2 linked regions of the Congzhengia minquanensis genome follow. The protein of the gene in region 2 interacts with the protein of the main gene of each other region in a pairwise test. Links are inferred from orthologs where the notes say so. Each region holds a gene or a part of one and is shown on either strand. Other genes may lie near its edges.

Region 1 (5,489 bases), on a different replicon or contig from region 2:
ACCAACAGTCTGATTCGTCAGGGCGCTGTTTTGGTTGCATCTGCAATAGATGTTTTAAGCGAGTATGAGGATGTGTACATAAATACATTAAAACAATGCATAAATAATTCAGAGGAAGAATATAAAGAGGAAAAGGAGCCGGACAGCGCAGCTTTTGCGCCGCTTACTGACGCAAGGTACGACGGTCTGTCCGAAACCGCAAAAAATATATTGACGCGCCTGTCGCTTGACCCCGTGCATTTTGACAATTTACTGAATGCAACGTCGCTGTCTGCGGATGAGCTTTCCTCAGAACTTACGATGCTGGAAATCGGAGGATTTGTAAAAACGCTTCCGGGGAAGAACTTTATTTTAAACGTCTGATACAAAAAGAGGAGGCCTAAAATGGCAAACAATTTGGTGATTGTGGAGTCGCCTGCCAAGGCGAAAACAATTAAACAATATTTAGGAAAATCATATAATGTGGTAGCTTCCATGGGACATATCAGGGATTTGCCCAAAAGTCAAATGGGGGTAGATTTAGAACATCATTTTGAACCGAAATACATTACAATCCGCGGCAAGGGCGAGCTTTTGTCAAAGCTGAAAAAAGAGGCAAAAAACGCAAAGAAAATTTATCTTGCAACTGACCCCGACCGTGAGGGCGAAGCAATTTCATGGCACTTGGCAAAGCTTTTAAATATAGATGAAACATCTAACTGCAGAATTACGTTTAACGAAATTACAAAAAATGCAGTGCAGACAGCCATTAAAGAACCGCGCCCCATTGATTTGGATTTGGTGAACGCCCAGCAGGCCAGAAGAGTGTTAGACCGGATTGTGGGCTATCAAATCAGCCCGATTCTGTGGCGCAAGGTGAAAAAAGGCCTAAGCGCCGGGCGGGTGCAGTCTGTTGCCACCAGGCTGATTGTTGACCGTGAGCGGGAAATTGAAAATTTTATTCCCGAAGAATATTGGACGGTAGACGCAAAACTCAAAACCCAGGCAGGAGAAGAGTTTGAAGCGTCGCTAAACAGCTGCGACGGTAAAAAGATCAAACCGGAAAAAGAGCCGGAAGTGAAAGCAATTTTAGACGAGCTGGCACAGCAGGAATTTGTAGTGGACAATGTGAAAAAAGGCGAGAAAAAGCGTAATCCCGCTCCGCCGTTTACCACCAGCACTCTGCAGCAGGAGGCGTCGAGAAAGTTAAACTTTACGGTGAAAAGAACCATGATGGCCGCCCAGAAGCTATATGAAGGCGCGGCGGTGGAGGGCCACGGCACCGTGGGTTTAATCACCTACATGAGAACCGATTCGTTAAGGCTTTCAAACGACGCTATAGCAGACGCGCGGGAGGAAATTAAAACAAAATATGGCGACGCACTGCTTCCGGGAAAGCCAAATGTGTATAAAACAAAAAACAGCGCCCAAGATGCGCACGAGGCAATCCGCCCCACCTATGCGTCGATTAAGCCTGCCGATTTAAAAGAATCGCTTCCCGCAGATATGTATAAGCTTTATAAGCTGATTTGGGAACGGTTTATTGCCTGCCAAATGAAGCCGGCGGTTTATGAAACGGTAAACGCCGATATTAAAGCCGGCAGGTTTGGTTTTAAGGCCAGCGGCTCAAAGCTGGTTTTTAAAGGATATATGAGCGTATATGTGGAGGGACGCGACGACGATAAAACAGAAAAGGACAAGGTGCTTCCGCCCCTTTCAAAAGATGAAATTTTAAAGCTGTTAAAGCTTTTGCCCAACCAGCATTTCACCCAGCCGCCTCAAAGGTTTACGGAGGCAACGTTGATTAAAATGCTGGAGGAAAAGGGCATTGGCCGTCCCAGCACCTACGCACCGACCATCACCACAATTACAGCGCGGGGATATGTCACGCGTGAGAAAAAGCAGCTGCTTCCAACAGAACTGGGTTCGGTTGTTACCGACATTATGACGGAGCATTTTCCGAACATTGTAGGCATTGCATTTACCGCAGATATGGAAAAGGATTTGGACGAAATTGAAGAGGGCGAAATCGACTGGGTAAAAATCGTAGAAGATTTTTACGGCCCCTTTGAAAAGACATTGAAAACGGCAGATGAGAAAATCGGCAAGGTGAAAATTGAGGACGAGAAGTCTGACGTTATCTGCGAAAAGTGCGGTCGAACCATGGTGTATAAAATGGGCAGGTTTGGAAAGTTTTTAGCGTGCCCAGGCTTTCCGGAGTGCCGGAATGCCAAGCCCATTGTGAAAGAAACCGGGGCAGACTGCCCCAAATGCGGCAAAAAGATTTTGGAAAAGAAATCGAAAACAGGCAAAACCTATTTTGGGTGCGAGGACAACCCAAAATGTGATTTTATGACGTGGGATATGCCCGTGGCAGGTGAAAAGTGCCCGAAATGCGGCGGCCTGCTGCTTTCTAAAAAAGGCAAAAAGAAACAAATTGTCTGTGCAAATCCCGACTGCGGTTATACAAAAGAATAAAGAAAAAGGCTGTACAGTAACGCTGTACAGCCTTTTAAAGTTTTAATAGTTAAGCACGGTGATTTGTGCACATTCGATTTTCGGAACAGTAAAGGAAACATATCCTTCTTTTTGGGTAAACGGAATTTCTTCCATTGACGGCGCCAAATAAACCTTTTTAATTTCTTTTTCCGTTTTAATTTTTACATCTATGTCGAATACCGGCACAATGTCTTCAATAATTTCAACACCGCTTCCACGTTTTACAGGAATGGCGTAAAGGGTGTGGCAAACCAGTCTGCTGCTTTCAGCCTGGTCCATCAGCGTGACAACGCCCTGGGCCGGGAGGCTGGTTTCAAGGGTTTTTCTTTCAGCAAGCAGTTTGTCTAATGTGTGCATTACAACACGCTTTGCAATAAGCGAACCCCGGGTTGCATATTCGGTGAAAATTTCCCACCCGATGTATGCGCCGTCCTTGCCTTCCGTTATGCCGGCACCGCCGTAAACGCCGGAAGAGGGGGCGTGTCTGTGAGAGCAAAAATGCTCTGCCGTTCTGTTAAAGTAGGGGTCACGGCGGGAGGCAAGCTCTTCGCCTGTGGTTTCGCATTTATAGCCCTGCGCATAGATGATGTAGTCAGAAATGTCCATATCGGGAATGTCAAAACCGGGACGCAGATAGTCCGGGCAAAATTCATTTTTGCCAACAAATTTTGCACCCAGGTCGAAAGCAAAACTGTCGTTTTCTTTTTTCAAACCAGCCGTGCCGGTGGCTAAAATTTTGCCGCCGTTATCTAAAAACGACTGTATTTTCTTTTGAAATCCCTCATCTAACCGAACGGCATCCGGCAAAATCAGCACGCTGTATTTGTTAAAGTCCGATTCAAAATCCACCACGTCGAACAGATAGTGGCCCTCCAGCAGCATGCGCACAGCGCCTGCCGTTGCACCGGAAACCCTTGCGCTGTCTGATGTTTTATAATAAGTCGCGGCAGCCTCGGTAGAAAACAGGGCAATGTCGGTTTTTGCCGTAACATGATCCAGCCACGGCTCTTTTTCTTCTAACTCTTTATAGGCTGCGCCAATGAGGTTATAGGTGGCCATGTCCATTTCACCGTTGGGGGCTAACTGGTCTCCCACAGAGGATTTTGCGCCGTTGGCCGCGGCTAAGGCCGCCTCGTAGCGCAGTGCATTTTTGTGTTTAAATCCGCCGAACTCACCCCACGATTCGTGAAACTTTCCTGTCATACCCAAAAATTCTTTCCCCAGCCCTTGTGCGTAGCGCGCAGACAGCGGAAAATGGTCGTAGCCCCAGCCGCCGGTGGGCAGGCTTTCCAGTTCTAAATGGGTGTTAAAGTCCGCCAAGTCGCGCCTGCCGTTTACAATGTGGCCGCCGTTATGGAAAACAGGCAGGCCGGGTTTTACAGAATCGATGGTTTCGCGCACACTGCGGCAATAGTTTGCATAAACCCGCTCTGCCAGGTCTAACGCATCGGCTTCGTTTGCAGGGTCTTTGCCCTCAGCAATGAGCTGAGCAACACAAGCGGGACAGTAGCATTTTCTCACCGACATAATATCTAAAAAGATGCCGTCGGCGTCGTAACGTTCACACACCTCTTTAATCTGCGCCAGAAGATAGGGTAAATAAGGCGTGTTTAAACAAAACATATGATATCTGGGAATTGAAAAGTCTGGCATCAATATGTTGCCGTTTTCGTCCCGGTAGTGGGCCAGCCATTCGGGATGTTCCTTTGCAGCTTTTTCGTCGTAACCCGCGCTGATGTAAACAGGCGTTTTCACGCCAATTTCGTGGGCCGCCTCAATCTGCTCTTTTAGTAAATCGAAAGAAAGGCCGGGGTGCATTTCGTTGGCGTCGGACGGATGGTAAGCCCAGCCGTGATGACACTTTGAAAACACGGTGATGGAATTCACGTGTCCGGCTTTTAAAGCTTCCTGAAACTGTTTTTTCGAAAAACGCGAGCCAATGTCGTCAATTTTTTCTGAAGTATGAAAGTCTAAATGTACCTGTCTGAAATTCATTTTTCCGCTCCTTTATTTTCTTAAAAATTTAGGTTAAATAGATTATATACCACGTTGATTTTAAAGTCAACAATATTCATTGACAATCCAATATAAAATAATGCTTGACAGGAAACGAATTTTCAGATAAGGTATAAATAATATCAGGCAGGGGAGGAAACTTTTATGTTAAGTGAAGCTTCCAAAAAACGCTACAGCGCTTTTTGGCAGAACGATGCAACAGACCGTTTTTTGGTATATTTGTCTGCGCCCGATGGCAGCAAAAGCCCGGCACCGGATTTTTCCGGACTGACAGAGGATGAGGTTAACTGGAAAGTACGCATGGATTTTGAATTCCGCGTGCTGCGGGAAAAGGAACGTATTTTGCATACAAATTATTATTGCGACGGGTTCCCAACCATATTTACAGATTTTGGACCGGGTTCCTTGGCGGCTTGCATTGGCGGAAGCTTCCAGGTGGCAAAAGACACTGTTTGGTTTGACCGCAATCCGATTATAAAGAATTGGGACAGCTGTCCCGAAATTAAAATTTATAGAAATTCTGAAATGTGGCAGGCAACGGATACCTATACCAAAATGCTCTGCGAGGCAGGAAAGGGCATTTTCTATACCTCCATTGCCGACATCGGCGGAACGCTTGACATTGCCGCGTCACTCAGAGGCACCAGCGAGCTGTTGTTGGACGTGTATGACCATCCTGAACAGGTAAAGGAACTGGTGAAAAAAATTCAGCCTGTCTGGAAAGAGGCGTTTTTCCATTTAAAAAGTATAACAGACGGCTATCAGGACGGCGTAACAAGCTGGATGCCCATTTGGTGCGAAAAAGCATATTTTCCGCTGCAGTGCGACTTTTCCGCAATGCTGTCTGCGGATATGTTTGAAGAATTTGTCCTTCCGGACTTAATTTATCAAACAGAGTATCTGGATCACTCCATTTACCATTTGGACGGACCGGGTGAACTTCAGCATGTTGACCACCTGCTTTCCATTCCGCGTCTGAACGCCATTCAATGGAT
Region 2 (8,126 bases):
TATCGGTAATTAAGATATAAGCGTCGTCTAAAACAGCTTCCATCTTGTCGGTGTCCGTTACCATGTAAGGCGAGATGTAGCCGCGGTCGAACTGCATGCCCTCTACAACCTCAGAATATGTTTCAGCGGTTTTCGACTCCTCAACGGTGATAACGCCGTCGTGCGTAACCTTTTCCATTGCGTCTGCAATCAGTTCGCCAACTTTTTCGTCAGCAGCAGAAATAGCCGCAACGCGGGCAATATCCTCTTTGCCGTTTACTTTTGCGCTAGCCGACAGAATATAGTCTGTAGCCGCGTCAACAGCTTTTTGAATACCTTTTCTCACAATCATGGGATTTGCGCCTGCCGCAATGTTTTTCAAGCCCTCATGCACCAGAGCCTGCGCCAAAAGGGTTGCGGTTGTGGTGCCGTCGCCTGCAACGTCGTTTGTCTTTGTTGCAACTTCTTTCACAAGCTGTGCGCCCATGTTTTCAAAGGGGCACTCTAAATCAATTTCCTTTGCAATGGTCACACCGTCGTTGGTAATGAGCGGCGCGCCGAATTTTTTGTCTAACACAACGTTTCTGCCCTTGGGGCCTAATGTAACCTTAACGGTATCTGCAAGCTGGTTTACGCCTTTTTCCAAAGCTTTTCTTGCTTCTTCACCAAATAAAATGTCCTTTGCCATAATTTTTCCTTACCTCCCGTTAGTTTAATTTTGCAAGGACGTCGCCCTGCTTCAAAATTGTGTACTCTGTGCCGTCTAATTTAATTTCCGTTCCGGCATATTTGCTTGTGATAACCTTGTCTCCAACGGAAAGCTCCATCACAACTTCTTTTCCGTCCACCATGCCGCCGGGGCCAACTGCAACTACTTCCGCAATCTGCGGTTTTTCCTTTGCAGAGCCGGGAAGCACAATTCCGCTCTTTGTTGTTTCTTCTGTTTCCACCATTTTGATGACGATTCTGTCACCCAAAGGTTTAATGTTCATAACGTTTTACCTCCTGTTTATGTCAATTTATTTTTTAACTCTTGTGTTGTTAGCACTCTATGCCAACGAGTGCTAACATAGTTATATATTACTCAAAAAGATTGATTTTGGCAAACTTTATCAAACGCGATTTATACAAATTATGCTTCTATTTCTTCTTTTTACTTTCATTTTTGCATGTTTTCTTTATTTTTCTTTAATATTGTAAATTTATTTGATTTCTGATATACTAATTTTAATGAGTATGAAGGAGCGTGTATCGGTTGAAAATAACAGTGATCGGCGGCGGCCCGGCAGGAATGATGGCAGCCGCGGCGGCAGCAGGCGAAGGTGCCATTGTTACGCTGCTTGAGCACAACAGCTATCTTGGCAAAAAACTGGGCATTACAGGCAAAGGGCGCTGCAACATTACCAACGCCGCAGATATTTCGGAGTTTATTCATAATATCCCAATTAATGGCAAGTTTATGCACAGCGCGTTTTTTGCATTTAATAATCAGGACATATTAAACCTTTTGGCACGCTTTGGAGTGGAAACCAAAACAGAGCGCGGCGGGCGGGTGTTTCCAACAACCGACAAGGCAAAAACAGTGGTCGATGCTTTAAAACACTATGTGCGCAGCATGGGCGTGCGCGTCGTTTTTGACGGGGCGGCAGACTTATTAAAGGAAGATACGGGCTTTTGCGTCAGGCGAAAGAATGGAAGCGCAATACACTGCGACAAAGTGATTGTTGCAACCGGCGGCGCGTCTTACCCGCAGACAGGCTCGGACGGTTCTGGATATCGCTTTGCAAAAGCGCTGGGCCACACGGTGGTTGCTCCCAGTCCCTCGCTGGTGCCCTTAACCACCCGGGGAAATTTGGCTGCAAAGCTTATGGGGCTTTCGCTGAAAAACGTATCCATTAAAATAACCGATGAAAACAATAAAACGGTTTACAGCGATTTCGGCGAAATGCTGTTCGCGCACTATGGCGTGTCCGGCCCTATGATTTTAAGCGCCAGCGCGCATTTGCGCGAATTTGACAAAAAGCGCTATACCCTAACGGTCGACTTAAAGCCCGCCTTAGACAGTGCCGCTTTGGATAAGCGGATTTTGCGGGATTTTGAAGCGGAGCAAAACAAGGATTTTATCAATTCGTTAGACGCGCTTCTGCCGCAAAAAATGATTCCGGTAATTGTGGAGCTTTCAAAAATTCCGCCCCGCAAAAAGGTGCGGGACATTACCAGGCAAGAGCGGCTTGCCCTCGGCTTCGCCATGAAAAACGTAACGCTCGAAATCACCGGCACCCGGCCCATCGCTGAGGCAATTGTCACCTCAGGCGGGGTGAGCGTGAAAGAAATTAATCCGAAAACAATGGAGTCGAAACTCGTTCCCGGCCTGTTTTTTGCCGGCGAGGTGATTGACGTGGACGCATACACTGGCGGCTTCAACCTGCAAATTGCCTATTCCACCGGGCATTTGGCCGGACAAAGCGCCGGAAAGGAATGGTAAACTATATGGAATTAAATGAAAATGCAAACAAAATAGAGCGGGCGGTTTTGGCAGGCGTTCACACAGGCAGCGCAGACACCCTTTCAGACACCACAGAGGAAACGCTTGCCGAGCTTGCCCGGCTGGCCGACACGGCCGAGGCCGAGGTTGTGGGCACCATGATTCAAAACAAATCTGCCATTGAAAAAGCGACCTACATCGGCGAGGGAAAAATGGAAGAACTGAAAAACGCCTGTGCGTCGCTTTCCGCAAACCTTGTTATCTTTGACGACGAGCTGTCTCCCATGCAAATCAGGAATTTGGAAAACGCGCTGAACATCCGCGTGATTGACAGAAGCATGCTGATTTTAGATATTTTTGCCCGCCACGCAGAATCCCGGGAGGGTAAAATTCAAGTGGAGCTGGCCCAGCTGCAATATTTGCTGCCACGCTTAACCGGCATGGGCTCAAAACTTTCCCGTTTAGGCGCCGGCATTGGCACCCGGGGCCCGGGCGAAACAAAATTGGAAACCGACCGCCGCCATATCCGCCGTAGAATTTCCCATTTAAAAGAAGAGCTGGTGCAGGTGAAAAAGCACCGGGAGCTGATTCGTTCCCGCAGAAAAAAGGAAAACCGCTATGTGCTGGCCCTGGTGGGTTACACCAACGCAGGCAAGTCCACGCTGTTAAACCGCTTAACCGGCGCCGAGGTGTTGGCGCAGGACAAGCTGTTTGCCACCTTAGACCCCACAGCCCGGGGGCTGACCCTTTCCGACAAGCGAGAAGTGACGCTGGTTGACACGGTGGGCTTTATCAGAAAGCTTCCCCACCACCTGATTGAGGCCTTTAAATCTACCTTGGAGGAGGCGGTTTTTGCCGACGCGCTGCTCATTGTGGCAGATGGCGCCGACGACGAGGTGAGCGCCCATTTAGAGGTGGTGTTCCGGCTGTTAGGCGACATTGGCGCGGTGGAGAAACCTAAACTGATTGTGTTTAACAAAACGGACGAAATTTGCGAACAAAAAAACCTGGCGCTGTTTACCAAGGGCGTTCCGCATGTGGAAATCAGCGCAAAAAGCGGCCAAAACCTCGGCACGCTTTTAGAATCCATTGAAAACTTGGTACCGGGCAGAAAAAAACAGGTAGCGCTGTTAATCCCCTTTGCCGAGGGGCAGGTTTTGTCGGAACTGCATGGCAATCACACGGTTCTAAGCGAAGATTACACCGAAAACGGCACCCGCGTAACCTGTCTTTTAGATGCGCCGGCATATGCCAAATTTAGAAATTATGTGTTAGAGGAAGCATGACAATGGAAAAGAAAATGACATATCGAACGGTTTTCGAACCTGCCCGGGACGAAATGATTGAAAAAAAGTCCCGCTTTATTGGTTCGGTTCGCCCCGTAACCACCGAACAGGAGGCCGTTGACTTTATTAATAGCTGCCGCGCAGAATTTCGGGACGCAACCCACAACGTTTATGCTTACATTGTGCAGGAAAACAATATCAGCCGCTATTCCGACGACGGAGAGCCCAGCGGCACGGCCGGCGTTCCTGTTTTAGAGGTTTTGAACAAAGAGGGGCTGACCGACGTGGCAGTTGTTGTAACACGCTATTTTGGCGGAACGCTTTTGGGAGCAGGCGGCCTGGTTCGCGCCTATGGAAAAACTGCAAAGCTGGGGGTTGATAAGGCAAAAATTACCGAAAAAATTTATTGCCACCGGCTTAGCATTCAAACTCCTTACGACCTTTTGGGAAAAGTGCGTTACCTCATTGAAACGGGCGATTACATTTTAGGTGAAATTGAATACACCGACTCGGTGACCGTAACGGCCTTCGTAAAATATGATTTGTTAAACCGCTTTCTGCAGGAGATGAAAGAGGCCACCAACGCCGCGGTTACTCCTGAAATTACAGGCGAGATGTATATTGACAACGTAATTTAAAAAGAGGCAGACGTTTTGTCTGCCTCTTTTAACGTTTGAGTCTTCCCGTCAGCCTGCCGATGGCAACAGACGAGGGCAACAAAATCAGCGTTGTCCAAACCACCACGAGAATGCTTACCCGGGGCAGATAGACAATCCACTGAATGGACCGTGCCGGCATGTAAAAAATGCCGGACAAAAGCCATATTCCCAAGCTGTATCTGCCAAGCAGTGAAATATAGCGGTTTAAGAGCGTCGGCCCCTTATCCCTTTCTTTTCTTTTGCGAAACTCCAGCACCTTTGCAAAAGAAAACACCAAAATTGGCGTATAGAGCGCGTCCAAGCTGGGAAGCACCCAAAACCAGTCCCGCACGGTTTTGAAAAACAGAACGACAATAGCAAGAAGGGCAAAATAGAACGGACGGTTAAAGTTGGTTTTTGAAACTTTAAAATTAATTTGTTCAAATACCGCATACCGCTCGGTGATGCACCCCAGCAGAAAAACCGGCGTGTAAACCACAACGCTCATCTCCAAATTATAAAAATAAAGCCCGGTGCAGGATTTAAAAACAAAAAATGCGCCGCCGGCAAAAAAGCTAAAGGCCAAAATTGCACCAACGTCTTTCAGCAATCCCCGGCCAATGAGCCTGGTAACAAGCGGCAGCAGAAGCAAAATTACCGAATAAAACGCCAAATACCACCCGAATGATACGTTTACATGCGCTACGTTGTTTGTCCACACCGTGCCTGTGCCAAAGGCAATTAGGTTTAAAAGCAGGCTTTTTCCGTCCGGCATGGGCTCTTTTAACAAAAGACCCAGCAGAAAAAAAATCAGCGCAACTGCCCAGTAAATGACGAAAATGTTCAGCACCTTGGCAAGCCTTGCACGCAGGCTTTCATATTTCTCCCGTTTCACCGAAAGGCCAAACCCAGCAAAAAACGTAAAAAGGCTTAAACAGATTTTAAATGTGCGTGCGCAGATGATTTGCTCCAACTGAAACAGCCAGGGAATCGCACTGTCAATGGGCATATTCTCCGGCAAAACCCATTCGGGAAAGCCAATGGCGTGGTTCGCTACAATCATAAGCAGCGCCACGCCTTTTAAATATATTGTTTTGTCTTTGTCAAGCAATCGTTGCATGTGTGTCATCCAATCATGGTTTTGTAAAAATCATGGTTATAAATTTTTTATAATATTCTTGAAAGTTTCTGTCTTCCACGTTCTGTTTCGCATTACGCTCCATTTTTATGCACACCTCGCTGTTAGCCGATAAAACGTCCATACAGCAGGCAAGGTTGTCAACAAGCTTTTCGTCCCGCTTTAAAATAAACGCACAGTTTTCGTTTGCAGTTTCCGCAACACCGCCGGCGTCGGTAGTAATCAGCGGAAGTCCCGTTGCCAGACTTTCTAAAACAGTAAGCGAGGCGGGTTCCTCCCAAATGGAGGGCAAAACTGCAACATCTGCCGCCGCATAAAATTTCGGCATTTGCTCAAAAGGCACATAGCCGGTAAAAATTATGCGGTCTGACACATCTTTCAGCGTGGCTTGCACCTGCTCAAGATAGGGGTCTGAAATGTTTTGTGAAAACCACCCGCTGCCCACAATTAACAGATATGTGTTTTTGTTCTTCACCTTAACAAAAGCCCTGGCGAGCTCTAAAACGCCCTTTTCAGGGATAACGCGGCCAGCAAAAACAAACAGCTTTCCCTCAGGCCCAACATTGTGCTTTTGCCGGAATTCGTTTCGGAACGGTTCATATTTTTCCCTGCCGAATGCGCTTAAATCGGTGCAGTTCAGCAAAACGGAAACCGCGCTGTCTGCGGCGGTTTTCACAGTCATCACCCGTTCTTTAATGTAGCGGCTCACGGTAATGACCTGAACGCCGCGTTTTAAAATGCGCTTTGCATAAATATCATTGCTGTTGATAATGTCGTTGTGAATGTGAGAAAAAATTTGCACGCCTTTTAAGGCTTTCGCGACGCGGTATGTAAAATAGGCGTCGTTTTCCACCACCACCGCGTCGTAAGACCCCTGTTTAACGACAGAGAGAACCCTGTGGATATACTCTCTGTCCTCGCCGATTTCAATGCCAAAAAGTTTTTTAAACACGCGGAATACAAAATGCTCTGCCCTTTTTAATGTTTGACTGACTGAAACCATTTTAAACTGCGTGTTCTGATATTCTTTTGCGACCGTAGCTGCCGCTTCGTCGTAAATTCCAAAAACGTGAAAGACCACGCCCGCGCTCTTTTCGTTTTCTTTTAAAATGCCGTCAACCAGCGTTTCCACTGCCCCGCCTTTCACCGGCGGCATGGGCAAAAGCGCCGGCATTATAATTGCCGCTTTTTTCATGCCTGCGCCCTCCATCTCAGTTTAAAAATCAGCTGAACGGCCCAAACAGGCATGCACAAGAGCACCCTGTTTATGAGCAAATCTTTTTTTAAACGTTTCACATGTTTTATTTTTTGGTAAGACTCCCTTGCTTCCTCCCGCTTGCCTAAAAGCAGCAAATGCCTACACCGGCGCATTTCAAACCATGTCATCAGGCTTTTTAAATGCTCTTTTTTGTCTTCCGGCACGGCTTTGTCCTGATAAATTATTTCGGCATGGTCAAAAAAACACCAGTTAACGTCGAAGGCGCTTTCCTTTGTGGCCACGCTTTCCTGGTGGTTATAAACTGCCGTTGTGGCCGCAGTTAAAACAAATGGGAAATAGGCCGCCACTCGCAAGGTTAGGTCTAAATCCTCGCCGATTTTGCAGCCCTCCTGAAACACGCCCACCCTGTCAATTGCCTTTTTTGCAATGCAGGAGGTGCTCATCTGAAACAGCTTCACCCGCTTATCTTCATCATATGCCTTATAAAAGTTTTCGAAATATTCCGTCTCCGGTTTCCCTTCAAAATAGGCCGGCTTATTTCGCATCGTGCCGTTTTGAAACAGGACAGACGCCCATGTGCCGTAAAACCCGGCATCAGGATAGGCCAAAATCAGCTCGTTTAAAACCGCCAAGTGGTTGGGCTGCCAGGTGTCGTCCGCGTCTAAAAACGCAATATAATCGCCCCGGCTTGCCGCAATTCCCACGTTTCTGGCCCGGGATACGCCACCGTTTTCCTGATGGATCACTTTAATCTTTTCGTTGCTTTCAAATGGGGCAAGAGCTTTGTCCAGCTCATCTTCGGAGCCGTCGTCAACGATAATCAGCTCCCAGTCGGGACAGGTTTGCCCCAAAACGCTTTTTACCGCGTTTTGAATTAAGTCCGCCCTGTTGTAAACCGGCGTGATTACTGAAAACATGAAACAACCTCCATTTTTAACGAATTCCAAGCATTGGTTTTACGATTTTTGCTACCGCCAATTTTTCCGATATCCGGTCAATGAAAAATACTGCAGCCACCATAAAAAGAAATACTGCGGCAGGCGCCGCCAACGTCAGCGGCCATAAGTCCAGCCTGTTTTTTAAATTCAGCACAATGGAGGCCACCGGCGAGTGCAGCAGGTAAACCGCAAAGGAATATTCCCCGGCCAGGATCCAAAAGTCCCTTTTTGCTCCGCCGTTTGTTTCACAGCAAAATGCCGCCGCCAGCAAAAAAACAACTGCGAACACCGGCAGAGAATATGGCTTCCAATAGGCTAAATAGTCTCCCCAAATCAAAACTGCGGCGAAAATGAGCACAGCGGCCCCAAGAAGCACAAACCGTTTTTTATAAAGCTGCTTGCCAATGCTCTCTAAGTCCCGTTTTTGGGCAATGAACATTCCC

Evidence for each region. Proteins that work in one complex are often made in the same cells at the same time.
Region 1: the proteins of H8698_RS02250 (region 2) and topA interact in binary tests that used the Escherichia coli proteins (3 or more experiments, as listed by UniProt). The link is inferred for Congzhengia minquanensis from one-to-one orthologs.

The regions. Positions count from the first base shown.
Region 1 is NZ_JACRSU010000002.1:391,658-397,146, reverse strand. What follows is about bases 1-2,920. They hold topA (type I DNA topoisomerase), read left to right. Parts: upstream 1-384; coding sequence 385-2,457; downstream 2,458-2,920. Other genes in these bases: H8698_RS06900 (alpha-amylase family protein), read right to left, coding at 2,500-2,920; dprA (DNA-processing protein DprA), read left to right, coding at 1-363. Also shown: more of H8698_RS06900, read right to left, coding at 2,921-4,473; H8698_RS06895 (hypothetical protein), read left to right, coding at 4,639-5,489. UniProt on the Escherichia coli protein: Releases the supercoiling and torsional tension of DNA, which is introduced during the DNA replication and transcription, by transiently cleaving and rejoining one strand of the DNA duplex.
Region 2 is NZ_JACRSU010000001.1:473,503-481,628, forward strand. Bases 2,584-5,570 are described here. They hold H8698_RS02250 (YigZ family protein), read left to right. Parts: upstream 2,584-3,752; coding sequence 3,753-4,388; downstream 4,389-5,570. Other genes in these bases: hflX (GTPase HflX), read left to right, coding at 2,584-3,750; H8698_RS02255 (acyltransferase family protein), read right to left, coding at 4,417-5,508; H8698_RS02260 (glycosyltransferase family 4 protein), read right to left, coding at 5,522-5,570. Also shown: groL (chaperonin GroEL), read right to left, coding at 1-667; H8698_RS02235 (co-chaperone GroES), read right to left, coding at 687-971; H8698_RS02240 (BaiN/RdsA family NAD(P)/FAD-dependent oxidoreductase), read left to right, coding at 1,235-2,464; more of hflX, read left to right, coding at 2,470-2,583; more of H8698_RS02260, read right to left, coding at 5,571-6,721; H8698_RS02265 (glycosyltransferase family 2 protein), read right to left, coding at 6,718-7,662; H8698_RS02270 (acyltransferase family protein), read right to left, coding at 7,679-8,126.